Linked DNA regions of Maricaulis maris MCS10. The protein of the gene in region 2 interacts with the protein of the main gene of each other region in a pairwise test. Links are inferred from orthologs where the notes say so. Each region holds a gene or a part of one and is shown on either strand. Other genes may lie near its edges.

Region 1 (2,828 bases), 1.9 Mb from region 2 along the record:
CCGCGACCTGCATCAAGGGATGAAGCCACCAGGAGGGACGCCCCATGACCAAACCGATCTTGCTTGCTACCAGCGCCGCAATTGCCGGCATCGCCCTGTTCTCGATGACAGCCGGCGCCAGCCTGCAGGCCAATGACGTTGGCAACTATGACGCAGAGCGTCTGGAGATCGAGAATTTCGTGGGCCGGATTGAAATCCGCACGGGTTCGTCGGACGCCATTTCGGTTTCGATGACCAATACCGGCGGTCTTGTCGACGATCCGTCCGTGTCGCATTCCGGTTCGACCGTGCGCATCGATGGCGGGCTGCGCCTGCGCAATACCAATTGCAGCACCCGCAACAACACGATGAGCATCGGCCTCAATCGCGGCCGTCGTCACAGCATTGATGAGTATCCCAGCCTTGTGATCACCGCGCCGGCTTCGCTGGCGCTTGGCCTGGACGACAGTGCCTATGTGGGCACGGCGGGTGATCTGGGCAGTGCGGACCTGTCAATGAACAGCTGTGGGCGTCTTGATGTCGGCGATATTGCCGGCGAGGCGCGTATGGCGATCAATGGTTCCGGCGACATCACCACCGGTGCCATCGGCGCAGCCGCGCATATCAGTATCAATGGGTCCGGCGATATCGAGACCGGCACGATCGGTCGCGAAGTCAGTGTTTCCATCAATGGTTCAGGAGATGTGCTGACCGACGATGTGAACGGCGATGCCGACGTCAGCATCAATGGGTCCGGCGATGTCGAATTCGGTCAGGTGGCCGGGCTCGCGGTCGGTATTTCCGGTTCCGGTGATGTCGAGGCCGCCAGCATGAATGGCGCCTTCTCGGCCCGCATCAATGGGTCTGGCGATATTGCGGTTCGTGATGGCCGCGCCCAGCCTTTCGAGGCCTATATCGGTGGCTCCGGTGATATTTCCTTCGGTGGCACGGCCGTCGACCTGGTCGTGCGCGAGAATGGCGGCGGCGACGTGTCGATTTCCGAGATCGAAGGCAGCGTCAACTGGACCCGCAATGGCCGGACCGTCCTGCGCGTCGGCGACGCCAACTAGCCAAGACACTGAAAGCATCCGGCCCCACAGCCTCCCGCAGGAGGGTCGGATCAAGCGGATGGCGTCTCGTCTCTGACGGGGCGCCATTTTGCTGCCTCGTAAAGCGCAATGGCCGCTGCGTTGGAGACGTTCAGGCTTTCGACGGTATCGGTCATCGGGATGCGCACGAGCTGGTCGCAGCACTCGGCCACGCGCTGGCGCAAGCCCTTGTCCTCCGACCCCATCACCAGGACCAGGCCGGGCCCCCAGCCCTTGCCGTCCGGGGCGGCGAGGGCCGTTGCGAGGTCGAGTTCGGCCTCTCCGGCCAGTCCCAGCACATGCCGGCCGGCCTTGCTGAACTCCAGCAGCGTGTCGGCGATATTGGTCACCCGCACATGGGCGACGCGCTCGGCCGCGCCGACCGCGCTCTTGCACACCGTACCGAACAGCGGCGGGGCCTTGCGGTCCTGCATGATGACGGCACGGATCCCGAACGCCGCCGCCGAGCGCAGCACGGCGCCGACATTGTGTGGATCGGTGATCTGGTCGAGCACCAGAAGGGCACCATGGGTCGGGTCGATCACGCCATTGACGGATTCGGAGGGCAGGGCCCGGGCCCGGGCAGCGAAGCCCTGGTGCACGGCGCCTTCCGGCAGCGCATTGTCGATGACCTTGGGTTCGACCTGTTGGTGATCGGTACCGTCGGGCAGGTCCCGAGCGGCATTGCGGGTGACCTTCAGTTCGAGGATTTCGCGGCGCTTGTTGGCCACTGCGGCGAGCACTGCGTGGCGGCCCCAGATCCAGCCTGAATCCCCTGTGCCAGCAGGCTTGGAGCGGCGGCTGTAATCGGGGCGTTTGGAGGTGTTGCGCATGGGAGTCTTCGTCACTATAGTCCGCGCTCCTGTTTTGGGGCGGTCGCTTGATTTGCCGAGGCATAACATGCCTCTCCGCAAGCTGAGACTGTTTCTTGCAGGTTTCCGAAAGGCCGGTTAAGTCGCGGCCTGAAGGCACCCTGTGGAGGGGTGGTCGAGTGGTTAAAGGCACCAGACTGTAAATCTGGCCGCGAGAGCGTACGTTGGTTCGAATCCAACCCCCTCCACCACCCTTCGCCCTGCGGGCTTCGGGTGGCACGCCACCCGCAGCGCGCACCCGGGGCGAAGAGGTGCTCTCCGAAGCCTTGGCGAAGGATAGCGAATACGCCGCCGCGAGCTTTTCCCGAACTTTCATGCCGTGAATTCCGGACGTCCTCCTCGTGCAAGCTCAGTCTATGGTGGCAGACCGCAGTTTATCGCTACGAACACCTTTATGGTTTGCCGTCTGGATTTGCTCGTTGTAATTGTGTGCAATGCGAACGAGGCATCGCCGTGCACGACGTCTACCTCATTGAAAGCTCGGTGGCGGGCGAACGTTATACGGGTTGCACGTCGGACTTGAAGGCACGACTGGCTCGACACAATGCTGGCGGATCGCCACATACCGCGAAATTTCGACCCTGGAAGCTGGTGAGCTATCTCGCATTTCAAAGCAAAGGTGCTGCCTACGCGTTCGAGCGGTACCTCAAGACCGGCTCCGGTAAGGCGTTCGCGAACAAGCGGTTGTGGTAGTCTCACGGCAGTCCGCTTCGCAGACGCTCCGATGGACCGGCCCGCGACCGCGCGGGCAAGCCCGTATGGTTCGACGTTGGTTCGTCCCTTCCGCTAGACCTTTGTCTTGATCGTCCAGAAGATTATTGGGATCGCGTCGATCGGCCTCGCCTTCAGACGCTTTAAACAAATTTGCGCTAGGCTTTCCTTTCGAGTT
Region 2 (8,066 bases):
GCGTCGTGCAGTGCCGAACCACGTTCGCGGGCATCAGGCGGCATGTCGGCGGGATCAAGGCGGCGCAGCCCCAACACATGGCGGGCATAGATCGAATAGGGATCGCGGACCCAGGTCCGGATTTCAGTGATCGACATCTGCCGCGGCCGCACCGGGACCGGCGGTGCCGGCTGGGGGCGTGGCGCGGCGCGTGGTGGCGCGCCGGGATCGTCAAGACGGCGTGACAGGGCCGCATAGTCCGTCTCGGGCGCGAACGCTGCCTCCGCCGCCGCTCCCAGTGCACCACGGGCCAGAGTCTTCAGCCGCCACAACCAGCGCGAGGCGACCGTGGGCGAACCTTCCGACTTGCCCGACCTCGTCATGATCACATCCGGTGCGGCTGCCAGCTGCGCGAAGTCATGGGCCGCCAGGCCATAGCGCCGCTCCGGCGCGCCCAGGCCCACCGTGCGCCGCATGCCCGGGGACAGCCATGGATCGGCGCCGGGACCGGGCGGCCAGACGCCTTCATTGAGACCAGCCAGGATGACCCGGTCGGCGGTGATCAGGCGCGCCTCGAGCGGGCCAAGCACCTGCAGGCGCGGATGCACACCCAGGCGCGGCGCGACGCGGCGCGACCGGCACATCTCGCCAAAGGCCGCCGCATATTCGGGCAGGCTCATATCGGGCAGGCTTTCGCTTTCCTCCAGCAAGGAACGCAGCAGGCCGGCCGCCGCTTCGCCGCCTTCACCGACCCAGACCGCCTGCGCGCCCGACCCGCTATCGTCAGACGCCAGAGCCTCGGCCGCTTCGGCATGGGCGCGCGCCCACGCGCTGGCGGATCGCTTGCCCGGTGTCAGCAATCCGGCCAGTGAAGTATCGAGCTGATCGAGAATGGCGTTGATGGTCGCCCGATCCTCGTCGAACAGTCTGACATACTGGCCATCAAGCCGAGCCCGCACAGCAGCCAGGTCGCGACCGGGGCGGGCGCCACGTAGGGCTTCAGCCTCGAACTTCGCGAGCACCGTATGGGTCTGTCCTCGCCTGTGCCCGGCCCTGAACAGGGGCGAGCCCCACAGCGCTGTCAGGGCGACGACACGACCGCAATCCAGCGCCACATCCAGCAGGCGGGTCAAAAAGGCGCCCGCCATTGTCTCTGCCAGCGCCGCGCCGCCGGAATCATCCAGCCGGACGCCAAACCGCGTCATCTCGGCGGAGACACGCCGCGCCAGCATGCGGTCGGGCGTCACCAGGATGGCCGTCCTGTCCGGCGTTTCCAGCACTTCGCGAAGCATCAGGGCACAGGCCCGGGCCTCGCTGATCTCGTCCGCCGTTTCGACCAGGCTGAGCCCGGTCATGCCGTCATTGAAAAAACTGTCGCCGAAGCGGCCCTGCAATTCACCGATCCGCTTGAGCCATTCATCAGTCGTATCGGCGGGCCGCAGCGCTTCGGCGATCAGGCGGCGGCGGCGTTCGGCGAGACTGTCCTCCGCTGCGCCCGGCCAGGATGGCATTTGCAAGCGATCCACACCGAGCTCGTCGACCAGTGTCTTCATCGCCCATTGCGGGTGGTCATCCTTGATCGAGTCCCAGGCCGATGCGTCGGCGTCCCAGTCAAAGCCCGGCAGGACCACGGCACCTTGCGGCAGGTTGGCGATGACTTTCATCAGTTTGCGAGCGGCGGGGATCGAGCCGGTGGAGCCGACCGCGAGAACCGGATGGTCCGGAGGCTGCTTCGTCCAACGGGCGACAAGCTCGTGCAGGATCAGGGATCGCCGTGCTGCCGCATCGGTCAGGCCCAGCTCGGCCAGGCGGGCCGGCCAGACGCGCTGGACGATGTCGATGAACTCGACGGCCTCACGCCGATCCGCCGGCAGATAGGTCGTGACGGCGTCCTGCAGGTCGGACAGGTCGCTGACATCCTCGGTCGCGAGATCGTCGAGCAGGGCGGCCAGCGAGTCCGACAGGGCCAGCGCCCCGCCGACACCGAGCGGGCGACCGAGCGCGGCTTCCTTGGCGAGGATCAGGCGGGCGAGCTCATAGCGTCGACGTTCGATCGAGATTGCCGGCGCCGCCAGCCCGGCCAGCTCTCCTGGTTCGAAGGGCGGGTCATCGACATCGACATCACCGATGGGCCGGATCAGGGGGAGTAGCGCGACACCATTGCCGGCGAGCTCGGCGAAGACATCGCCCAAGGCTTTGGCAGCGCGGCGGGTCGGGGTCAGGATCAAAAGACGGGTCAGGGCATCCGGATCACCCGCCGCGTCGAATTCCTCGCGCAATGTCGTTGCCAGGACGCGCAGAAAGTCCGCTTGTGGCGGAATGGTGTAGAGGCACGGGCCCGACGTATCGAAAAGACGTCCGCTCACCGCGCCAGCCGCGCCTCCGCCTCGGCCAGGGCGCGCGGGTCGCCCACATGCATCCAGAAGGCCGGCAGGGTGACACCGTGCAAACGCCCCTCGGCCGCGATCTCGCGCCAGACCTCCATCATCGAGAAGCGGCTGACAGTGCGACCGGCCAGGGCTGCCGGATTGAGGATCTGGACACCGGCATAGGCATAGGGCGCCGATTTTGCCTTGCCACGGAAGCGGACTTCACCGCCCGTTTCCAGAAAAGCATCGCCCGGCCCGTCAAATCCGAGCGTCGCATCCATCGGCGCCAGCAGCAGGAGTGCGTCCATCGCCGCGCCATCCCAGACCGCCCGCAGGCTGTCGAGCGAAGCGGCGCCGGCCTCTTCCCAGATGGCATCGATATTGGCGATGAAGAAGGGATCGGACCCCAGCTCGGGCAGGGCTTTCACCACGCCGCCACCGGTTTCCAGCACTTCGCCGCGCTCGTCGGAAATGGTGATGGCCGGCTGACCGGTCCGCGCCGCAAGATGCGCCTCCATCTGATCGGCGAAATGGTGGATATTGACGACGCAGCGCTCAACACCGCCGGCGCCATAGCGATCCAGGGTCCAGTCGAGCAGGCATTTGCCGCCCACCTCGACCAGCGCCTTGGGACGCTCATTGGTGATCGGCCGCATGCGGGTGCCCAGACCGGCGGCGAGCGCCATAGCGTTGCGAATCTCGATCATTTGTGGGCTTCCGCGAAAACCTGCGGCGCGTGGGACTTCATCCACATGTGAAGCGGCATCAGCGCCGGATGCTGGAGGTCGGCAACGAAATGACGGGCGACGCGTGGCAGCAGGTCCAGATAGCGTGCCTTGCCATCGCGCACGGCCAGACGGACGAAAATGCCGAGAATTTTGGCGTTTCTCTGGGCGCCGAGCACGGCATAGGCGGAGTCAAATCCGGCAACGTCCTCAATCCCCGCTTTTTCGACAAAGCGGGCCTTGAGCGGGACGGCGAGCTTGCGCTCGACATTGCGACGGGCATCCTCGATCAACGAAACAAGGTCGTAGGCCGGGTGACCGATCAGCGCGTCCTGGAAATCGAGCAGACCAATCTCGCCCTCGCCTTCGCGCTCGGGCAGGTAGATCAGGTTCTCGGCGTGGAAGTCGCGCAGGACCAGGCCGGGCGCACAATGATCCAGACGCTCGAAGGCGCGGGTCCAGATCTCGCGCCAGTGGTCGCGCGCCGCGGCGTCCGGCGCTGCGCCGGCATGCTTGTCCAGGAACCAGTCCAGGAACAGATCGGCTTCCGCCATCAGCGCGGTCGCGTCATAGGCCAGCAAAGGCCAGGCCTCGCCATCGCGCTCGACCGCATCAGGAAAGCTGGACCGATAGATCGCCGCCAGCACATCCACCGCCTTGGCGTAGAGCGTACCCTCGTGCAGATCACCGGGCAGAAGCCGGGCGATCAGGTCATCGCCGAGATCCTCCAGCAGCAAAAATCCGGACTGCGTGTCGCTGGCCAGCACGGTCGGCGCGGAAAAGCCGCGCTCGCACAGCGCATCGGCCAGGCCTGCAAAGGCTGTGAGATTCGACCCGGCCAGGCGGGCAACGGCGTTATAGCCCAGCGCGGCGCGGTCCTGTGGACCGGCATCGGGCGGGCAGATCGGCGCCTCGGCGGCGGCCGGCGCATCCATCAGCATGGCCCGCTGATCATCCCGTTCCAGACGGATATAGCGGCGCGTCGATGCATCGCCGGGAAGCGGGTGATGCGTGGCATCGCCCCAGCCGGCAGCGCTCAGAAAAGCCGTCATTGCGGCTTTACGTTCAGATGTCATCAAGGCGCGCCTCCCACTCGCCAAACCCTGTTAAGCTCGCCCGCCTGGGTGTGTCCATTGCCGCGCCCGGGCTTTCCCCGGCCATTTCGAGCTGCACTTCCAGCCTGTCATCCGGGATCAGGCCGAACAAGCGGTCGGGCCACTCAATCAACATCGTGGCGTCGCCGAAGGCGTCGTCGAGGCCCAGCTCATCCAGCTCGTCCGGGGATTCAATCCGGTAGAGATCGGCATGCCACAGCTCGCCGCGTCCCCAGTCATAGGTCTGGATGATGGTATAGGTCGGGCTGGGGGCGTCATCGACGCCGCACAGCGTCGCAATGACGGTCCGGGCAAATGTCGTCTTGCCGGCCCCAAGATCGCCAGTCAGAAACACCGTGTCACCGGGACGCAACGCGTTTGCGAGACGCAGGGCCAGCGCTCGTGTTGCCGCCAGATCGGGCAAGGAAACAGTGTTCGAATTCCCCATGTATTGCGCTTAACGAAGCCCGCTCCCGACGGCAAGCGGTGAGGCTGAATCTTGACTCCCTCGTGAACGCTGTTCATTTCCTTGGCGAAGAACGGAGACTTGCATGCCGAAGATTACCTATATCGAGCACAATGGAACCGAACACGTCATCGACGTCGCCACCGGGCTGACCGTTATGGAAGGCGCCGTACGCAATCTGGTTCCTGGCATTGACGCCGATTGCGGCGGAGCCTGTGCCTGCGCGACCTGCCACGTCTATGTCGACCCGGCCTGGGCCGACAAGACGGGTTCCCGCGAGGCAATGGAAGATTCGATGCTCGATTTTGCCGAGGAGGTCCAGGAGACCTCCCGCCTGTCCTGCCAGATCAAGGTCAGCGATGAGCTGGACGGCCTGGTCGTTCGGATGCCGCAAAACCAGGGCTGAGCCTGTCCGTCAGCGTTTCAGGCCGGGCGGCGCCTATTCGGCCCGCGCCCGGTCTCCGGCTAGACGTGTCGCCGGGCGGCTGGCCAGGTCAAGTTCCGGCGGCACGGCATTGCTGCGCGGCTCGGGAGGCAGATGGCAGGACACCAGCGTCCCGCGCTCGGGTTCGGACTGAAGCTCGACCCAGCCGCCATGCAGCTCGGCGATTTCCTTGACCAGTGACAGGCCGAGGCCGGCGCCGCCGCGCTCGCCGCGCGCGAAACGATCAAACACGCTGGCTTGTTTTTCTGGCGCAATGCCTTCGCCATCATCCTTCACCCACAAGGTGATGTCCTCGCCATTGCGGCGGGCACCGATGGTCACGGCACCACCGGTAGCGACATGGCGGATGGCGTTGGAGAGCAGGTTCATGGAAACCTGCTTGAGACGATTGCGATCCGCGCGAAGCAGGCCGAGTCCGTCTTCGATGTCCACATCGAGCTTGATGGCATGATGGTCCGCCCTTGCCGCGACCAGGTCGGCCGCCTCACGCGCCACATCACCCAGATCCACGTCTCCCAGCTCGAGTTCGAGCTGGCCGGCATCAATTGCCGCGACATCGAGGATGTCGTCGATCAGCTTGGCCAGGTGTGCTGCCGCTGACTGGATCGCCGACATCGGCTCTTTCTGGCGGTCAGAAAGTTCGCCGGCAAAGCCTTGCGCCAACATGTCGGCATAGCCGCCAATCGTGGTCAGCGGTGTGCGCAATTGATAGCTCACATGCTCGACAAATTCGGTCTTGATGCGCTCGGAGGTTTCCAGCGCCTCGGCCCGCTCACGCAGGGCTTCCTCGATCCGGCGGCTGTCGGTGACGTCATCCCAGCAGATCAGGGTCGCGCCATCGGGCAGGGGACGGGTCAGATAGGTCAGGACCCGGCCGTCCAGGCGACGCATCTCGCCGGTGACCTGTTTGCGGGCCTGCGGGCTGGGATCGGTGACCCGGGCCTTGATGTCAGTCCAGACCCGGTCGTCGGTGAACAGCGCGGCACAGGTCTCTGACACCGCGTCGAAATCGGGCTGGCCGTCGAGTTCCTCGGCGTCGAAGCCCCACAAGTCCTCGAAGGCGGAGTTATTGAGCTGAAGGCGGCCATTGGCACCAAATACGGCGACGGCCTCGTGCAGCTTGTCCAAGGTGGCGCGCTGGACATTGATCAGCGTGTTGTAGCGAGCCCGAAGAGCCAGCTCATCGGTCTTGTCCTCGAAGATCAGCATCAAACCGCCCAGCGGGTGACGCTGACGGGCGACGCGCAAGGTGCGACCGTCCGGCAATGGCCACAGCTCGTCCGGCGTCTCTTCACTGGGAGGCGCGTCGTAGCGGGCGAGCTCGTCCGTCTTCCAGGCACCGAAATCGGCCTGTTCCGGCAACAGGCGCTTTTCCCGCATGCGATCAAGGAACTGGCCATGGCCTGGCCGCTCGTTCAGCCAGGCATCATCCAGTTTGAACAGGTTGGAGAAAGCCTTGTTGTGGAAATTCAGCCGCTTGGACCGGTCAAAAACGACCACGGCCTCGGCCATGTGATTGAGGGTGTCGTCATGGGCGCGACGGAAGCGGGCCAGGGCCGCCTTGGCTTCCTCGCCATCGGTCACGTCGAGCGCGAAACCGGCCGCCCCGCCCGAGACCGGGAAGACCAGGAATTTCAGTCCGCGCCGAGATCCGTCGATGACGACAATGCGCATCTCGTCGACCGGCTCGCCAGCAATTGTCGCCCGGGAGGCGAGATCGGTCATGGCAGCGTCGAGCAGGGTCTGCTTTTCGATGACCGCGTCGACCGCATCGCCCTCGACGGCCTCGACATAGGCCTGGTTGGCCCACTCGATCCGGCCAGTAGCATTCATGCGCCAGGCTGGAACCGGCGCGCGGCCAAGCATGTCGAGGAAGGCAAGCGGATCCTTGGACACCAGGCGGCGCGCTTCCTCGATCCGCCCACGGGCGCCTGACTCTTCGAGACCGCGAATGGTGGCATCCGAAAGCCAGACGACAAGCTGGGTTCCGGCGGCGCGCCCATCGACTTCCAGAAAGCGCCCGCTCGGACCCAGGATGGTGAGAGAGAAGGGCTGGCCTTTTTCACTGAGATCACCGAAGCGCCGACGCAAGGTGGTTTCCTCGCCACCCGCTGACCGCGCTTCATAGTCGGCAAGGCCTTCCATCAGGATCCCTGCCGGATTGGGACCTTCATTGGCCTCGGCAAACCGCAGCAATGAGGCCAGGGCCACCGACGAGCCAAAGATGCGGGGCGCTCCCCAGCTGGTATCGGCTGAATCGACGGGAGGCTGGTCCCAGACCAGCACCAGGCCGGGATGGGCGCCGAACACACTGTCGGCCCGCGCGACGCGGTCTTCCAGATCGGCCATCTTGCGACGCCACAATGCCTGGGCACCGCGCGCTCCGGCGGTCTGCTTGAAGGCCCAGATACCGACGGCCACGGCGAAAGCCACGGCGCCGATGGTGACAGCAAGTGTCACGAACTGAAATGTTTGTCCGGTCATCAATGTTGCCCTGGGTGCGGACCCGCCCCCATTGCCTGCGGCCCTCACGAATCACCATGATACCGGCCTGTGGAGTCGCGGGCGATGCCCGCACCGGTAAATTTCCTCATACATTATATACCCCGGGCGCCATTGGCGGGGAAAATTCCGGTTCACCGGGTCACTGGCGGTCGAGGCTGCTGTGCTGGCAGGTCGGATCGGCTGCCATCGCCGGGGCGTCAACGCCGGGCCGATAAACTGCATGAAGCTGTGGATAGTGGCCGGTCGGTCAGCGGATATGGACCTCTCCGGCGCGGAATTCGAACATCACCACACAGTTTTCGAGGGTCTCGACACCATCCAGCGGCGCGAATTGCCAATCCGATACGGCGCGTTCCGTTGCCCGGTTGAAGGGCCCATCAGGCACGGCACGGTGTACGCGGGCCCGATGCACACTGCCGTCTGCATAGACATGGAAGCGCACGACGACCCAACCCTGTCGCCCGAACCGCCAGGCGCGAGCGG

Evidence for each region.
Region 1: the proteins of tsaE (region 2) and rlmB interact in binary tests that used the Escherichia coli proteins (3 or more experiments, as listed by UniProt). The link is inferred for Maricaulis maris MCS10 from one-to-one orthologs.

What each region holds. Positions count from the first base shown.
Region 1 is NC_008347.1:1,974,788-1,977,615, reverse strand. What follows is about bases 1-2,811. They hold rlmB (23S rRNA (guanosine(2251)-2'-O)-methyltransferase RlmB), read right to left. Parts: upstream 1,901-2,811; coding sequence 1,100-1,900; downstream 1-1,099. Other genes in these bases: MMAR10_RS17295 (GIY-YIG nuclease family protein), read left to right, coding at 2,393-2,632; MMAR10_RS16205 (GIN domain-containing protein), read left to right, coding at 45-1,049. UniProt on the Escherichia coli protein: Specifically methylates the ribose of guanosine 2251 in 23S rRNA.
Region 2 is NC_008347.1:78,648-86,713, reverse strand. Bases 2,878-5,854 are described here. They hold tsaE (tRNA (adenosine(37)-N6)-threonylcarbamoyltransferase complex ATPase subunit type 1 TsaE), read right to left. Parts: upstream 4,616-5,854; coding sequence 4,139-4,615; downstream 2,878-4,138. Other genes in these bases: MMAR10_RS00425 (sensor histidine kinase), read right to left, coding at 5,073-5,854; MMAR10_RS00430 (2Fe-2S iron-sulfur cluster-binding protein), read left to right, coding at 4,719-5,039; MMAR10_RS00440 (aminoglycoside phosphotransferase family protein), read right to left, coding at 3,052-4,149; MMAR10_RS00445 (nucleotidyltransferase family protein), read right to left, coding at 2,878-3,055. In the rest of the region: double-strand break repair protein AddB, read right to left, coding at 1-2,345; more of MMAR10_RS00445, read right to left, coding at 2,342-2,877; more of MMAR10_RS00425, read right to left, coding at 5,855-7,562; MMAR10_RS15880 (energy transducer TonB), read right to left, coding at 7,831-8,066. UniProt on the Escherichia coli protein: Required for the formation of a threonylcarbamoyl group on adenosine at position 37 (t(6)A37) in tRNAs that read codons beginning with adenine.